DNA from 3 places in the Janthinobacterium sp. HH106 genome. Region 3 is predicted to be linked to each of the others. Evidence: predicted binding sites of a transcription regulator. Region 3 holds the regulator's gene; each other region holds the start of a gene.

Region 1 (5,774 bases), on a different contig from region 3:
TCATGGCGGCCGAACTGGGCGACATGGCCGTCCTGTCGCACGTGGGCCAGCCTTTGCTGGCCGAGCTCGAACTGACGGCCCTGGCGCCCGAGGAGGCCAATGGCGTGACCGTGCGCCTGGCTTCGCCCGATGTGTACCGCGGTGGCGGCATCGGCATGGATCCTGCCCTGCAAACCTTGACGATCAGTCCGTTTGAGCGCGGTGGACGCCATTATGTGCGCGTGGCCACGCGGCAAGCGATCCAGGCGGGGCATGTGCACCTGTATTTATTGCTGGGCAATGGCAGTGGCGCCGTCGTGCGCCTGGGCACCTTGTGGCTGACGCCGGCGCCGCCCGCCGCCGTACCCGCCAGTGCGCCAGTCCGGCCAGCTATTCCGTTGCCCGCGCCGGTCTCCACGCCTGTGCCGTTGCCACGCGCCGTATCCGTCGCGCCGTCGCCCGACGCCGCCGCGCTGGCGGCCCGCGCGCGGGCCGAGGGCCTCGTGCGTCCGGCGCGCGTGTTCGTGCCGCCGCCCGCCGCACCCAAACTGGCCGCCCCCGCGCTGCCGCGCCGCGCCGCAGCGCCCGTGGCCGCCTGCGCGCCGCAGGCGGAGACGGGGCAGGCGGCAGCGTGCGTGGGGCTGGACGAGAAAAATACGGCCCTGACTGAAAAGCTGGGCGAACTGGAAGGCAAGATCGGCGTCTTGCAAAAGGCGCTGGCCCTGCCTGCAGCCGCCGTGCCGCCCGCCGCCGCGCCGGCCGTGGCGGAAGCGCCCCATGCGAAACCGAAACCCCTGCACGCGGCGCCGGCTGCCGACAAGGAAAAGAAATCGGGCGGCATGCTGTGGCTCGGTATCGGCACCCTGGTCTTCCTGCTGCTGACGGCGCTCATCGTGTACATCGTGCGCAAGCGCAGGCAAGCGGCGGGTCCGGGCGCACCGTCGAAATACTGGGTCTTGCTGCGCAAGCCGTTCGGCCGCAGGAAGAAGGATGTGCCCGTCTTGACGGAAGCGGTGGAAGAAGGGGCGGCGGCCGAACCGGAAGCGGAACCGGAGCCGTTCTCGCGTTAATGCGGCCGCAAGGCCGCCCACAATTTGATATAAAAAAAGATATTGAAAAAATACATGGAAACGCTTGCCAAGCACGTTGCCTGTTTCTTAAAGATGGTGCTATGATGAATTCAGTGGACTTGCTCTACGACAAAACAGCCCCAGCCTGGCGCAGTCACCAACGATAGTGTGGCGCGGCAAACCAGGTGTAGCGTTGCATAAACGCCTGGGTCTGGAAGCGGTTCGCGATGCCGACGATGTGCTCGCGAACGCCGGATGCAACCGGCAGCGAGGCGACGCCAGGAGATACCTGGGGCTCGCCTTCCAAATTCCCCCGCCTTGCCTTTTTGAGCGCCGCAGATGGCGCTCCCTCGCATGGCGGCAGACGTAAAAAAAGCACCCGCGGGTGCTTTTGTCGTTTCTGGCGCGGCAAGCTTCTTACATGCGGGCGCGCGAACCTGGCATGGCGTTCGACAGCTGGGTCATCCACGGTTCCGTGATGGCGCGGATTTCGCGGTCATTGGCCAGGATTTGCTTGAGCAAGTCGATCTTGCGCAGGCGCGAGGCGCCGGCCAGGGCAGGCGCCTTGCCCGTCATGGTCGCGCTGGCGGCGCTGGCGCACTGGTTTTCCAGGGTATCCAAGCCATCCCAGTCGCTCGAACGTGCGGCCACGACCATTTGATTGGTCATTCCTGCAATATTTTCATACATCGAGAGAACGTCGTTGGAGGTCATGAGCACACCCGTAACTAGTGAATGGATTACCGCTTGTCTAGATTAACGGCGGGTCCAACGGGAACTTGAGGGTGTTTTTGAAAAAAGTGAAAATAATTTGGATGTTTTTTTGCGGGCAGCCGGCATGCCCGCAAACCCGCATGCCTGCTCGGTTGGCGATGCGGGCAACGGCCAGCTTACTTGACGAGTTCTTCCAGGCCCGCGCTCAGTTCGGCAAGCGGCGGCATCCTGTCGACCAGCACGGAGGGCGGCAAACCGAGCGCTTCGGCTACCGCGTTGGGATAGCAGGCGATGATTTCTTCATTGCTCAGCTGGTTTTCATCGATGCGCGCGCGCCAGGCGGCCAGGTGGATGATGGCGGCCAGGCGGTTCAACGGCGCCTTGGCCAGCGGAGCGGGGAAGGCGGCGATGGCCTCGGCAAAGGCGGGAGGAAACTTCCAGCGGCGCGCCAGTTCGGCGCCCACCTGCGCATAATCGTAGCCCAGCGACACCCGCTCCGCGTCGAGCCGGCGCGCGTCGAGCGGCGGGGCGATCTTGTCGAGCTGCATGGCTTGCTCGGGCATGGCGGCATGGATCACCAGTTGTCCGATCGCATGCATCATGCCGATGGTGAAAGCCAGATCCTGGTTGTCGCCCGTCTGCTTCGCGATCCAGCGGGCAGATACGGCGCTGTGCAGGCTGTAGCGCCAGAATTGCGGCAAATTCAGGCCCGGCACGGCCTTGAAACCGCTGACGAGGCCCGAGCTGATGACGAGGGTGCGCACGGTCACAAAACCGAGCATCAGCACGGCGTCTTCCACCGTGCCGATGCTGCGCGACACATGGTAATAGGCCGAGTTGGCCAGCCGCAGCAGCTTGGCGCTCAAGGCCGGGTCCGCTCCCAGCTTGCGCGCGATGTCTTCGGTGGCGATGGCGGGGTTGTCGAAACTGCGCACCAGTTCATCGACGATCTTCGGGGCGGCAGGCAGGGCGTGGGGATGCTGGAACAGCGCTTCCAGTTGCATGGCAATCTCCTTGGCGTTCGTGCGGTACGGGATGCGGTCGTGCCACTATATGCCGATTTTTTGTCCGCATGCAAAAAAGTTAGGGGATGCTTTTTCGCCCCAAAAAGGCAGGATTTTCAGGTTATGATTTTGGCTATTACATCGAAAGGATCGCCATGCACGGTTTGCGTTTTTCCTGGTCCCGGACGCCAGTCCAGGCCGCCATCATCCTCGCCCTGGCCGGCGTTTCGCTGACCGGCTTGCCCGCCCGGGCGCATGGCCAGCAAGGGGCCGCCAGCGCCGCCGCCCCCGCTGCCGCGAAGGCCTTGCCCGGCGACGATTTCTACGATTACGTGAATGGCGACTGGCTGCGCAGCACGGAAATTCCCGCCGACCGCAGCAGCTGGGGCTCGTTCGCCATCCTCGCCAACGCCACCAACGAGCGCATCATCGGCCTCGTCGAAGGTCTGGCGGCGGCGCCGCAGGCGGATGCATCGGCGCGCCAGGTCAGCGATTTTTACCGTTCCTGGATGGATGAAGCGGCTATCGAAGCGAAAGGCTGGGCGCCGATCAAGCCGCTGCTCAAGAAGATCGACGGCATACGCGACCGGGCAGGGCTGGCCCGCGCGCTGGGCGAGAGCCTGCGCGCCGACGTCGACCCGCTCAACGCCACCAATTTTTATACGGAAAACCTGTTCGGCCTGTGGGTCGCGCAAGACTTGAACGACACCACGCGCAATGTGGCCTATCTGCTGCAGGGCGGGCTGGGCTTGCCCGACCGCGCGTTCTACCAGAGCGACAGCGCGCGCATGCAGGGCTTGCGCGCGGGCTACCAGGCGCATATTGCCGCCATGCTCAAGCAGGCCGGCTACCGCGATGCGCCGGCCCGCGCCGCGCGCGTGTTTGCGCTGGAACAGCAAATTGCCGCAAGTCACGCCAGCCGCGAGGATTCGGCCGATGTCGCCAAGGGCAATAATGCCTGGCGCGCCGCCGACTTCGCCAGCAAGGCGCCTGGCCTGGACTGGAAAGCCTTCTTCGAAGCGGCAGGGCTGGGCCGGCAGAACGATTTCATCGTCTGGCATCCGACGGCCATGACGGGCAGCGCCGCGCTGGTGGCGAGCGTGCCGCTGGCCACGTGGAAAGATTTCCTCGCCTTCCACGCGGTCAACCATTTCAGCACGATCTTGCCGAAGGCGGCCGCCGACCAGCGCTTCGCCTTCTATGGCAGCGCCCTGAGCGGCACGCCGCAGCAGTCGCTGCGCAGCAAGCGGGCGCTGGCCGCGACGAATGCGGCCCTGAGCGACGCCGTCGGCAAGCTGTACGTGGAACGCTATTTCCCGCCGGAATCGAAAGCCCGCGTGCAAGATATGGTGACGAATATCGTCGCCGCCTTCTCGCGCCGCATCGACAAGCTGGACTGGATGGCGCCGGCCACCAAGGCGCAGGCGCAGGAAAAACTCAAGACCTTGTATGTGGGCGTGGGCTACCCCGAACAGTGGGAAAGCTATGCGGGCTTGCGCGTGGTGCGCGGCGATGCGCTGGGCAATGTGCAGCGGGCGGAACAGTTTCATTACCAGCAGGAACTGGCCAAGCTGGGCCAGTCGCCCGACCGCAAGGCCTGGGCCATGCCGGCGCAGCTGGTCAACGCCGTCAACCTGCCGCTGCAAAATGCGCTCAATTTCCCCGCCGCCATCCTCCAGCCGCCATTCTTTGACCCGCAAGCATCCGATGCGGCCAACTATGGCGGCATCGGCGCCACCATCGGCCACGAAATCAGCCACAGCTTCGACGATCAGGGCGCGCAGTTCGACGCCCAGGGCAAGCTGCGCGACTGGTGGACGCCGGCCGACCTGGCGCATTTCCAGGCGGCATCCAAGCAATTGGTGGAACAGTTCGCCGCCTACAAACCGTTCCCCGACCTGGCCGTGAATGGCCAGCTGACCCTGAGCGAAAACCTGGCCGACCTGGCCGGCGTGGCCGCCGCTTATGACGCGTTCACCCTGTCGCAGCAGGACAAGCCGGCGCAGGCGGGGGCGGACCGCGAATTCTTCATCGGCTACGGCGTCAGCTGGCGCAGCAAGGCGCGCGAAGCGGCGGCGCGCCAGCAAATCCTCACGGATGGCCATGCGCCGGCGCAATACCGCGCCGCCACCGTGCGCAACCTCGACGCCTGGTATCCAGCCTTCGACGTCAAGCCGGGGCAGCAGCTGTACCTGGCGCCGGAACAGCGCGTGCGCGTCTGGTAGGCATAAGGGGTGCCGGCGCGCAGCGCGCCGGCACCGTAAAATGGCGTGATTACTGATTGGAGCGCCATGAAGCCGACCCCACCGCAAGATCCCATCCACGCCATCACGGGCCGCACCCTGGCCCACTACGACGCCAGCGCCGAGCAGTTTTTCGAAGGCACGCGCGATCACGACGTCAGCCAGAATATCGCCGCGCTGCTGAACGCCATCGGCAAGCCCGCGCCGCTGGCCATCCTCGACCTCGGCTGCGGCCCCGGCCGCGACCTGATGGCGTTCACGGCCCTGGGGCACCACGCGACGGGCGTCGACGGCTGCCCCCGTTTCGTCGGGATGGCGCGCGCCTACAGCGGCTGCACCGTGTGGCAGCAGGATTTCGTCGACCTCGACCTGCCCGCCGCACACTTCGACGGCGTGTTCGCCAATGCCGTGCTGTTCCACGTGCCCAGCGCCGCCTTGCCCGGCGTGCTGCGCGCTTTGTACGCGTGCCTGAAACCGGGCGGCGTGCTGTTCAGCTCGAACCCGCGCGGGCAGAACGAGGAAGGCTGGAATGGCGCGCGCTACGGCAGCTACCATGACGAAGCGAGCTGGGCCGCCTACGTGCAGGCGGCCGGTTTTACCCTGGTCGAGCAATACTACCGTCCGCCGGGCTTGCCGCGTGAACAGCAGCCGTGGCTGGCCACCGTGTGGCGCAAGCCAGACTGATGGACGCATTTTGTATGAATTTGGGCATGTGTTAGGAACCGTACATAGTTTTTGCGGCCTCGGGCGTACTATGGATACAT
Region 2 (5,774 bases), on a different contig from region 3:
TTTCCCGACGACGAGCAAAACCCCGATTACTGGGATTTTCTGTATTTCGCCTTCACCATCGCCGTGGCCGTGCAAACGTCGGACGTTTCAGTACAGACGCGGCTGATGCGGCAGATCGTGCTGGGACAATCCGTGCTGAGCTTTTTCTTCAACCTGGTCGTGCTGGGGCTGTCGATCAATATCGCGGCCGGCCTCATCAATGGATAAAGCTGGCGCCGGCTTGAAAAGATTCCGCGAGGAAACTTGACCTGGGTGTAGGGTTAAGCTCATATTAATCGTGCGCACCCTCTTGAAATACTGGAAAGAGGAGTAAGATAAGTTCCATGCACAGACGTCATGTGCATGAGGCAGCAACCAGGCCGCAGCACGCCTGAGATGGGTTTTTTTTGAATTGACAGGAGTAAGCATATGCAAATCAATATTCATACCGACAGCACCATCGCCAACACCGCTGGACTGAACGAACATGTGCAATCCGTACTTGAAAGCGCACTGAGCCGCTTCCGCGACAACCTGACCCGCATCGAAGTCCATATCAGCGACACGAATGGCCCGAAAGGCGGCGCCGACGATATCCGCTGCGTCATGGAAGCACGCGTTGCTGGCTATCAACCGATTGCCGTGACCGAACAGAACGCCACCGTGCATCAATCCGTTGCCGGCGCCACCGACAAACTGAAACGCGCCATCGATAGCGCCCTGGGCCGCCTGCAAGACAGCAAGCGCCACGCCACCGGCAAGAATGCCGTGATCGATACGGCCGAAGCGGAAGAAACCGCCGAGTAACTCCCCTCCTGCAGGATTTCCAGAGACTGAGGCAGCCGTTCAAGGCTGCCTTTGCACATCTGGAGCCACCTTCCTGCGCGACAACATCCATAGTAGAACAGCAAGCATTTCAACTTATTAACACGGCAATGAAATAATTGTCGTATTTCCCACAGAAAGTGACACCAAGCAAGCCTTTGCCGTTACAGCCAAGGCCGCTTTACGCTATCATGAAGCTACCGGCTCCCTGCTCGCGCGTGCCGGCTTTTTGAAAGTGTGATTGTGGAACAGATCGGCAACTTCGGCGCTTCAGGCTGCAACATCGGCGATTTACAGCTATTTCGCGATGGGGCGGATAGCCAGACGGCCGCCATGCTGGCGCCCTGCCCCGTCATGCGCCTCGAAGCGGGCGAAGCCATTGCCGACACACAGGGCACCAGCCTGTATATCGTCCTGCGCGGTTCGCTGGCTGTGGCCGCCGACATCCACACGGGCATGGATGACGGCACCGTCAGCAAGGTCTTGCCCGGCGAAAGCGTGGGCGAACAATCGGTGCTCGATGAAGCGAGCAACCTGGCCGCCATTTCCGCCCTGGAAGAAACTGACTTGCTGGTGATCGACGCGGCCGTCGTCTGGGAATTGATCGAACAATCGAACGGCCTGGCACGCAACCTGCTGCGGCTGCTGTCTTTCCGCATCCGCGCCGCCAACGCCCTGCTGCGCCGCCGGCAGAAGCTGGGCGAGTTCTACCGCCAGATGTCGATGGTCGACAGCCTGACGGGCTTGTACAACCGCGCCTGGCTCACCGATTTATTGCCGACCATGATAGTCACGGCCCACGCCAGCGGCTCGCCGATGTCGCTGGTGATGATAGACCTCGACCATTTCAAGCGTTTCAACGACACGCACGGCCACCAGGCGGGCGACCAGGCGCTGCGCATTGCCGCGCAAGTGCTGGGCGCGGCCCTGCGGCCCACGGATTTTGCCGTGCGCTATGGTGGCGAGGAAATGATGGTGATCTTGCCCGATACCAGCGAAAACGTGGCCTTGCGGGTCGCCGAACGCTTGTGCGAACGCATGCAGCAAGCCGTCATCTTCGCCGATATGCGCAGCGCGCTGCCGCACATCACGGGTTCCTTCGGCGTGGCCAGCCTGGCGGCCGGACAGGACGACGAAGCGCTGATCGCGGCGGCCGACGCAGCTTTGTATCGTGCGAAGGCCGGCGGCCGCAACCAGGTCATGCTGTAGCTCAGGCAGCCTTGCTGTCGGCCGGCTTGGCAGCATCCGGCTTGGCCGCATCATCCTTCTTGCTGCTGTGCGCGGCAATGAAATCCGCATAGCCCTTCTGCACCAGCTCATACGTCTTGTCGATATTGCCGGCGATATCGCCGTTCAGCACTTTCAAGCCGCCCAGGATGTCGCGCGCTTCCTTGAAGCCTTTTTCCATGCCGCCGCTGATGGTGTCCATGAACTTGGTCAGCGCCGTATCGTCATCCATGCCTGGGTTCTGTTTCTTGAACGCGTCAAAAAACCCCGTCGACAGCGAGACGATGCGGCTCGCCGTCGCTTCGGCGCTGTTGTCCTGCGACGCCGCGTTCTGGATCGCATCGTCGCCATACTGGCCTTTCAGCGCTTCATTGATGTTGGTGATGGCCGTCTTGTACAGCAGCGCCAGCGGTTCGTTCTCGGAACCGATGGACACGTTCAGCGACGCCTGCATGATGGACGCGTTCAATTGCAGCTTGCTGCGGTCATTCACGCTCATTTCAGCGTTGACGCCGTCCTTTTGCTGGACTTTATCGTCCTTGCCGGCAACGCCCGGACTGACGGAAGTCACGGAAGGGGTGGAATTGCCGCCTGCGGCGATGGGAATTGACACGATAGACCTCCTTGAACGGACAATGTATGCCACCATGCGGGAAACGCGATGATGACCATCCTCTCGTGTAGTATCGGCAGGTTTTCAGAAAACTGAAGCGGCGGCTAGTTTTTAGCGGCCCGGATAACCCATTCAGCAACATTAAGTTACGACCATCAATGACTAACCAGACCTTTCTTTGGCACGACTACGAAACCTTTGGCGCCCAGCCGCGCCGCGACCGTCCGGCCCAGTTCGCCGCGATCCGCACGGATGCCGAACTCAACGAGATCGGCGAACCGATCATGCTGTATTGCCAGCCTGCAAATGATTTCCTGCCCGATCCGCAATCGTGCCTGATCACGGGCATCACGCCGCAGCAATGTCTGCAGCTGGGCGTGCCCGAACACCAGTTCGCCGCCACCATCGAAGCGGCCTTTTCGGAACCGGGCACCATCGGCGTCGGCTACAACACCATCCGTTTCGACGATGAAGTCACGCGCTTCCTGTTCTGGCGCAACCTGATCGACCCGTATGCGCGCGAATGGAAGAACCATTGCGGCCGCTGGGACATCCTCGACGTGGTGCGCATGACGCACGCGCTGCGCCCGGAAGGTATTCAATGGCCGAAGCGCGACGATGGCCAGACCAGTTTCAAACTGGAACACTTGAGCAAGGCCAATGGCCTCGTCCACGAAGCGGCGCATGATGCGCTGTCCGACGTGCGCGCCACCATCGCCCTGGCGCGATTGATCCGCGAAAAGCAGCCGAAACTGTTCGAATTCTGCCTGGCCCTGCACAAGAAGGACCGGGTCGCCAGCGAAATGGGCATGCACCTGGCCGCCGGCGAGCGCCAGCCTTTCCTGCACGTGTCGGGCATGTTCCCGGCCGAACGCGGTTGCCTGGGCGTCGTCTGGCCGCTGGCCACGCACCCGAGCAACAAGAACGAGATCCTCGTCTGGGATTGCGCCTACGACCCGCGCGAACTGTTCGAACTGGACGCCGACACCATCCGCACGCGTTTGTTCACGCGCAAGGAAGCCATGCCCGAAGGGATGACGCGCCTGCCCGTGAAAAGCGTGCACCTGAACAAGTCGCCCATGCTGGTCGGCAATTTAAAGACCTTGTCGCCGGCCATGGCCGCGCAATGGGGCATCGACGTGGATGCGGCGAAGATCAACGCCCAGCTGGCCGCCGCGGCGCCGAACATGGACGCCATCTGGGCCGAAGTGTTCCAGCGCCCGGGTGCGGCTGCCGCGCTGGACGTGGATGAGGATTTGTACAACGGTTTCGTCAGCAACGACGACCGCCGCCTGCTCGAATCCTTGCGCCGCGAAACGCCGGCCAAGCTGGCCACGGCCCGCCCCTCGTTTGCCGACGAGCGCCTGCAGGAATTGCTGTTCCGCTACCGTGCCCGCAATTTCCCGCAAACCCTGAGCGAGGCGGAAAGCCTGCGCTGGGAACAGCACCGCGCCGCCCGATTATTCGACGGCGACGGCGGCGCCCGCACCATCGAGATGCTGTTTACGGAAATCGACGTGCTGTCGGAGTCGGTCGATGAGCGGGGGGAAGAGATTCTGGGCGAGCTGTACGATTACGCGGAGATGGTGGCGCCCATGCGCGACTGAAGGACCAGGCCGGGTAGGTCGGATTAGCCGTAGGTCGGATTAGCTCGTAGAGCGTAATCCGACAACATTGTTGGCCCGAGCGTGGTGGTGTCGGATTACGCGGCGTCGCCGCTAATCCGACCTACGCTGCGCGGTGTTGATTGATCGCATCGCGCGTTTCGATCGCCACGCGGCGCGCCGCGTCGGCCCAGCCGGGTAGGTCGGATTAGCGGGGCAAGGCCCCGCTAATCCGACAACATTGTTGACGTTACCGATATTGTCGGATTACGCGGCTACGCCGCTAATCCGACCTACTCATTGAACCACCAATACGGCCGTAGGTCGGATTAGCTCGTAGAGCGTAATCCGACAACATTGTTGGCCCGAGCGTGGTAGTGTCGGATTACGCGGCGTCGCCGCTAATCCGACCTACGCTGCGCGGTGTTGATTGATCGCATCGCGCGTTTCGATCGCCACGCGGCGCGCCGCGTCGGCCCAGTCTTCGCCGTCCTGCGGCGTGGCGTAGATGATGGCGCGCGAGGAGCTGATCATCATGCCCATGCCGTTCGCCGTCTGGCCAGCGCCGACGGTGGCGGCGATGTCGCCGCCCTGGGCGCCGATGCCGGGCACCAGCAGCGGCATGTCGCCCACGATGGCGCGCACTTGCGCCAGCTCTTCAGGGAAGGTGGCGCCGACGACGAGCGCGCACTGGCCATTCTTGTTCCATTTCTCGGCCACCAGGCGCGCCACGCGCTGGTACAGCGGTTCGCCGTCCGTGTCGAGGAATTGCAGGTCCGAGCCGCCCGGGTTCGAAGTGCGGCACAGGATGATCACGCCGCGGTCTTTCCACGCCAGGTAGGGATCGAGCGAGTCCTCGCCCATGTAGGGGTTCACGGTGACGGCGTCAGCGCCGTAGCGTTCGAACGCTTCGCGCGCGTATTGCGTGGCTGTGGCGCCGATGTCGCCCCGTTTCGCGTCGAGGATCAGCGGGATGTGCGGGTAATTTTCGCGCACGTAGCGGCAGATGTCTTCCAGCTGCTTTTCCGCGCCCAGCGCGGCAAAATAGGCGATCTGCGGCTTGAAGGCGCAGGCCAGGTCGGCCGTGGCATCGATGATGCGCGTGCAAAAGGTGGTGATTCCATCGGGCAAGTCGCGCAGGTCCGCCGGCAGTTTCGCCAGGTCGGGGTCCAGTCCCACGCACAGCAGGGAATTATTGGCCGTCCATGCGGCGGATAATTTATTGATGAAATTCACGGCACACCTTCTCTATATTCAGTTGCAAACCCCGTATTGTAACGCGGCGCTGGCCAGGGAAGGCAGGCTGAGGCGGCGGCCGGCGCTTATTAAACCGACATGGCGGGCCGTTTCAGGTATATTTGCCCCACCTCCTTTACTCTGCACGGAACCCATCATGCAAATCACCAATCAATTCACCAAATGGCTGCGCCTGGCCCTGAGCGTCACCGTCCTGGCCGGCATCCTGACGGGCTGCGGCTACAACGACTTCCAGAGCAAGGACGAAGCCACCAAGGCCGCCTGGGGCG
Region 3 (5,774 bases):
TGCGCGAAGCATTGGGTCCCGACGCCGTGATCCTGTCGAACCGCCAGACCGATGGCGTGGTGGAAATCCTCGCGCTGGCCAATGACGATGCCGCTTCGCTGGCCTCGCCGCCGGCCGCGTCCGAAATGGCCCAGCCCCGTCCCCAGTTGCAGACCCAGTTCGCCACGCCGCAGCGTCCGGCCGCCCCGGCCCAGCGCCCGGCCGCACCGCGTCCTGCCGCGCCGCGCCAGGCAGCCGGCGAGCCAGTGGACATGGCCCGCATGCAGCAGATGATGGCCAGCGCGCTGGCGCACGTCAAGGAAAACGCCGCCGCCGAGATGAGCGGCATGATGAATGAAATCCGCGCCATGCGCGGCATGATGGAAACCCAGCTGGCGGAAATTTCGTGGGGTTCGACGCAGCAGCGCGAGCCGCAAAAAGCCGTCGTGCTGCGCGAAATGCTGGCGGCCGGCTTCTCGGCCAGCCTGGCGCGCTACCTGATCGACAAGCTGCCCGCCGGCCTCGACGGTGCGCAAAGCATGCGCTGGATCAAGACCGTCCTGAGCCGCAACCTGAACACGGTCACCAATGAAGACGCCATGCTGGAGCAGGGCGGCGTGTTCGCGCTGGTCGGCCCGACCGGTGTCGGCAAGACCACCAGCACGGCCAAGCTGGCGGCCCGCTGCGTGATGCGCCACGGCCCGGAAAAGCTGGCCCTGATCACCACGGACGCCTACCGTATCGGCGCGCACGAACAGCTGCGCATCTACGGCAAGATCCTCGGCGTGATGGTGCATTCGGTGAAGGACGAAGCGGACTTGCGCATCGCCCTGAAGGAACTCAAGAACAAGCACACGGTGCTGATCGATACCGTGGGCGTGAGCCAGCGCGACCAGATGGTGACGGAACAGGTGGCCATGCTGTCGGGCGCCGGCGCCGACGTGAAGCGTTTGCTGTGCCTGAACTCGACGGCGACGCAGGAAACGCTGAACGAAGTGGTGCGCGCGTATCAAGGCAGCGGCCTGGCCGGCTGCATCATGACCAAGCTCGATGAAGCGGCGTCGATCGGCAACGTGCTCGACGTGGTGATCCGCCAGAAGCTGAACCTGTTTTATGTGTCGAACGGCCAGCGCGTGCCGGAAGACCTGTACCTGGCCGACCGCGGCTACCTGATCGACCGCGCCTTCAAGCTCAAGCGCGACTCGGCGGCCACGCAGTTTTCCGACGCCGAACTGCCGCTCCTGATGGCGCAGGCGGCCGCCCGCAACAATGAAGCGCGCGGGGTGCACCTTGGCTAATTTCGATTTCGACCAGGCCGAAGGCTTGCGCCGCATGCTGGCCGGCCCGCAGCCGCGCGTCATGACGTTCCTCTCGGCCACGCCGCAGGACGACAAGGGCGCCATGCTGGTCAACCTGGGCGCTTCGCTCGCCTATGGCGGCAATGATGTGCTGCTGCTTGACGCCAGCGGCGGCAGCGATGGCGTGGCTGCACGCCTGGGACTGGCGCACGGCGCCAGCCTGCGCGACGTGGCGCGCCAGCAGTGCGGCCTGAACCAGGTCATCCATCAGGTGCCGCAAGGCTTCGGCGTGGCCAGCCTGGGCGCGCGCAACCACCTGATGGACAGCATGGACTATGCGGGCGAGGACGAATTGCGCCGCCTGGGCAAGACTTTCGAGGTGCTGGCGCGCCAGAGCGGCATCGTGCTGGTCGACGGCGTCGTGGCCGACGAGGGCGATTGCTTCCCCGTGCCCTTGATGGCCTCGTCGGATATCGTGGTGCAAGTGTCGACCAGCGCCACCTCGATCAAGGCGGCGTACTGCCTGATCAAGCGCCTGAGCCAGGAACTGGGACGCCGTCCGTTCGGCATTCTCGTCACGGGCGCTTCCGAATCCGAGGCAAAAGTGGTATACGATAATATGGCACAGGCGGCGAGCCGCTACCTGGCCGTGAAGCTGACCTCGATGGGTTCGGTGCCTGCCGATGAATATCTGCACCGCGCGGCGCGCCTGGGCCGCAGCGTGGTCGATGCGTTTCCGCTGGCGGGCGCCTCGGTGGCGTTTCGCGGACTGGCCGAGCGGCTGGCCCGTTCGGCGGCGCCGGTGCTTGGCGGCACCTTGTACCAGACGGGGAGCCCGCACCAGTTCAGCGCCTGAATCGAACCGCAGCACCAGATAAGATGAGAAAACAATAAGCAGCCTATGTACACGGTCAAAGGGAAATCGAACAAGGACTATTTGCTGACGGAGCACATTCCGCTGGTGAAGCGTCTGGCGCACCATATGAAGGCGAAATTGCCGCCTTCGGTCGAGGTCGATGACCTGATCCAGGCCGGCATGATCGGCCTGCTCGATGCCATTAGCCGCTATGAAGAGACGCATGGCGCGCAGTTCGAGACCTATGCCGTGCTGCGTATCCGCGGCGCCATGCTCGACGAATTGCGCACCAGCGACTGGCTGCCGCGCAGCATGCGCCAGAACATGCGCAAGATCGAGGAGGCGATGAGCACCTTGCAGCAGCGCCTCGGCCATCCGCCGACGGAATCGGAAGTGGCGAAGCTGCTCAAGATGTCGCTGGCCGACTACCAGGAAATGCTGGGCGACGGCGGCGGCCACCAGCTCGTGTATTACGAAGACTTTCATGACCCGGACGGCAATGACAGCTTCCTCGACCGCCACTGCGTGGACGAGGACAGCGACCCCTTGCGTTCCCTGCTCGATACCGATTTCCGGCAATCCGTGATCGATGCCATCGACGCGCTGCCACCACGCGAGAAAATACTCATGGGCCTGTATTACGAAGAAGAGCTGAACCTGAAGGAGATCGGCGCGGTGATGGGCGTATCCGAATCGCGCGTCTCGCAGCTGCATACCCAGGCCGTCGCGCGCCTGCGCGCAACCTTGAGGGAGCAGGCGTGGACTGGTCCAGCGTAATCGGGCTGGCGCTGGCGCTGGCCGGCCTGTTGGTCGGCCAGGCACTGGAAGGCGGCAAGATGGCCTCCCTGCTGCAGCCGGCCGCCTTTGCCATCGTCATCATCGGCACCTTTGGCGCCGTGCTGCTGCAGACGCGGCTGCGCACTTTCGTGCGCGGCCTGGAAATGCTGCGCTGGGTCTTCCTGCCGCCCGCCGATACGCGTGCCGCGCTGGCGCGCGATATCGGGCAATGGAGCCTGACGGCGCGCCGCGACGGCCCGCTGGCGCTCGAGCGCCTGATGGAAAACACGGCCGACCGCTTCAACGCCAAGGGCTTGCGCATGATCGTCGATGGCATCGCGCCCGACAAGCTGCGCCAGCTGCTCGACGTGGAAATTTCCGCCTATGAAATGGCCGAGCGCCAGGCCGTCAAGGTGTGGGAATCGGCGGCCGGCTATTCGCCCACCATCGGCATCCTGGGCGCCGTGCTGGGCCTGATCCACGTGATGGAAAACCTCACCGACCCGAGCAAACTGGGCAGTGGCATCGCCGTGGCCTTCGTCTCGACGATTTATGGCGTGGGCCTGGCCAATCTGCTGTTCCTGCCGGTGGCGAACAAGCTCAAGGCCATCGTCTCGCGCCGCGTGCTGCAGTATGAAATCACGGCCGCCGTGCTGTACGACATCGCCACGGGCGACCATACGCGCATCATCGAAGAGCGCGTGTCCAGCCTGCTGCACGAGCACTGATCATGATGCGGCGCGCGCGCAGGAAGTATGACGAGGAACCGGACAACCAGGACCGCTGGCTGATTTCGTACGCCGACTTCATCACCTTGCTGTTCGCGTTCTTCGTCGTGATGTACGCGATTTCGCAAGTCAACGAGGGCAAGTACCGCGTCTTCCAGAATGCCATCGGCCAGGCCTTCAGCCTGGAAAAGGGCGCGCCGCCCATCATCATGGAAGCGCCGCAGGCGATCCCGCTGCCGAACCCTGCCCTGAAACGCCGCACGGAAGCGATCCGCCGCGAGCGCGAGCACATGACGCGCCTGGCGCAGGACCTCACATCCACGCTGGCGCCGCTGGTCAAGGAAGGCAAGGTGCGGGTCACGCAGACGAGCCGCGGCGTGAGCGTGGAAATCAATGCCAGCGTGCTGTTCGACCCGGGCGCGGCGCGCCTGACGGCGGAATCGGACCAGGCCCTGCGCGCCGTCGCCGTGCTGCTCAAGGATGACACGCACGACGTGCAGGTGGAAGGGCATACGGACGTGCAGCCGATCAGCAATTCCAATTTTGCCTCGAACTGGGAATTGTCGGCCGCGCGCGCCAGCGCCGTGGTGCGCCTGTTCATCGCCAGCGGCGTGCAGGCGTCGCGCCTGACGGCGGTGGGCCACGCCGACAATATCCCCGTGGCGCCCAACGAAACCCCGGAAGGGCGCGCGCGCAACCGCCGGGTCGCCGTGACGATCCTCTCGGGCATCCCGGAAACGGTGACGGAAGTGCCGACGGCGCCTGTGGCGCCGGCACCGGTTCCCGCCAACTGAACGCCGCCGCTTGCTACAAGCGCGGCCATCTTTCCTTTATTTCTACCTATTATCTCTCCATCATGAAAAGCAGCTCCCTGGGCGGTCTCGTCTATTCCACTGAAACGGGCCGCATGTGTCCCGCCTGCCGCCAGCCGCTGGCGCAATGCGCGTGCAAGGCGCAAGCCAGGACGGCGCCGGCGGGCGATGGCGTGGTGCGCGTGTCGCGCCAGACCAAGGGCCGGGGCGGCAAGAGCGTGACCGTGGTCAAGGGCTTGGCGCTGGACGCCATCGCGCTGGCCCTGCTGGGCAAGCAGCTGCGCACGCAATGCGGCTCGGGCGGCACGGTCAAGGATGGCGTGATCGAAGTGCAGGGCGACCATGTCGAAACGGTGATGGCGGCGCTGGCCAAGCTGGGCCACCAGCCGAAAAAGGCCGGCGGCTGAGCGTGCGGAGGCGTGCGGCCTGCTGCCGTGCGCCTGTGGTAACGTGCATTTCCTTTTATGCGCCACCTCATATGAACAGCAAACTGAGCGGTATCGCCATCGTCGCTGCCATCGCGGCAGTGCTGGCGCTCGTGTACTGGCCCGCACCCGATGGCGGCGCGCCGGACACTGGCGCCACCGCTGCCGCCAGCGCGCCGGCGGGACGCAGCCTGGCGTCGTATTTGAATATCGACGCCACCCCGGTCGCCGATGCCGCGCCCGTTGTCGTGTCCCTGGCACAGCGGCTCGAACGCCTGGGCGCCAGCGGCAAGCCGGAGGACGCGTATGCGGCCTACAACCTGATCGACGACTGCATCGTCTTCCAGCGCGAAAACCGCTTGCCGGGGATGGAATTCGAGTTGGGGCGCGAGATGACGGTGGAAGAAAAAACCGCCCAGCAGCAGCTGTGCGCGGGTCTGACGCAGCGCCAGCGCGAGGACCGCCTCGGCTACCTGGCCACTGCCGCGCAAGGCGGCGTACCGGGCGCGGCTACCCTGTTCCTGTCGGAAGGTCCGTTCGGCGACCGCAGCGCGCTGCGCAACCGTCCCGATGATCCGCTGGTGCAGGCATGGAAGCGGCAAGCCATCGCCCAGCTGACGGCGCAGGCGGATGAGGCGGAACTGACCAGCGTGTCGACCCTGATGATGGCCTACCTGCGCGATGGCGACGTGGTGCAGAAAGACGCGCCGCAAGCGTATGGCTACCTGCTGGCCCTGCGCATGGTCTACGACGACATCCTCACGCCCGGCACCACGAATCCCTACCAGGACAGCTACTGGCACTGGCTGCAAAACGAGTTGACACCCGAGCAGCAGGCCGCCGCCCTGATCAAGGCGAATGGCATCGCCGCGAAATTCCGTCAGCATACGGGCCGGCCC

The links. Region 3 encodes FliA, which starts transcription of late flagellar genes. Its sites were predicted from a motif close to CTAAAGTTTNNNNNNNNNNNGCCGNTA; they were not measured.
Region 1: the regulator FliA is predicted to act here: its motif matches at 1,807-1,833, upstream of JAB8_RS25685 (flagellar protein FliT).
Region 2: the regulator FliA is predicted to act here: its motif matches at 2,716-2,742, upstream of JAB8_RS03800 (DUF5610 domain-containing protein).

Annotation. Positions count from the first base shown of each region.
Region 1 is NZ_LRIC01000067.1:65,704-71,477, reverse strand. It holds gene JAB8_RS25690 (hypothetical protein) at 1-1,049, shown strand, start outside; gene JAB8_RS25685 (flagellar protein FliT) at 1,467-1,718, opposite strand; gene JAB8_RS25680 (HDOD domain-containing protein) at 1,940-2,767, opposite strand; gene JAB8_RS25675 (M13 family metallopeptidase) at 2,923-4,992, shown strand; gene JAB8_RS25670 (class I SAM-dependent methyltransferase) at 5,059-5,694, shown strand.
Region 2 is NZ_LRIC01000003.1:44,572-50,345, reverse strand. It holds gene JAB8_RS03815 (DUF1345 domain-containing protein) at 1-207, shown strand, start outside; gene JAB8_RS03810 (HPF/RaiA family ribosome-associated protein) at 409-786, shown strand; gene JAB8_RS03805 (GGDEF domain-containing protein) at 1,048-2,013, shown strand; gene JAB8_RS03800 (DUF5610 domain-containing protein) at 2,015-2,644, opposite strand; gene sbcB (exodeoxyribonuclease I) at 2,803-4,251, shown strand; gene pyrF (orotidine-5'-phosphate decarboxylase) at 4,660-5,484, opposite strand; gene JAB8_RS03785 (LemA family protein) at 5,642-5,774, shown strand, end outside.
Region 3 is NZ_LRIC01000015.1:69,790-75,563, forward strand. It holds gene flhF (flagellar biosynthesis protein FlhF) at 1-1,277, shown strand, start outside; gene JAB8_RS07880 (antiactivator of flagellar biosynthesis FleN protein) at 1,270-2,133, shown strand; gene JAB8_RS07885 (RNA polymerase sigma factor FliA) at 2,179-2,910, shown strand; gene JAB8_RS07890 (flagellar motor protein) at 2,892-3,638, shown strand; gene motD (flagellar motor protein MotD) at 3,644-4,432, shown strand; gene JAB8_RS07900 (translation initiation factor Sui1) at 4,495-4,857, shown strand; gene JAB8_RS07905 (hypothetical protein) at 4,929-5,774, shown strand, end outside.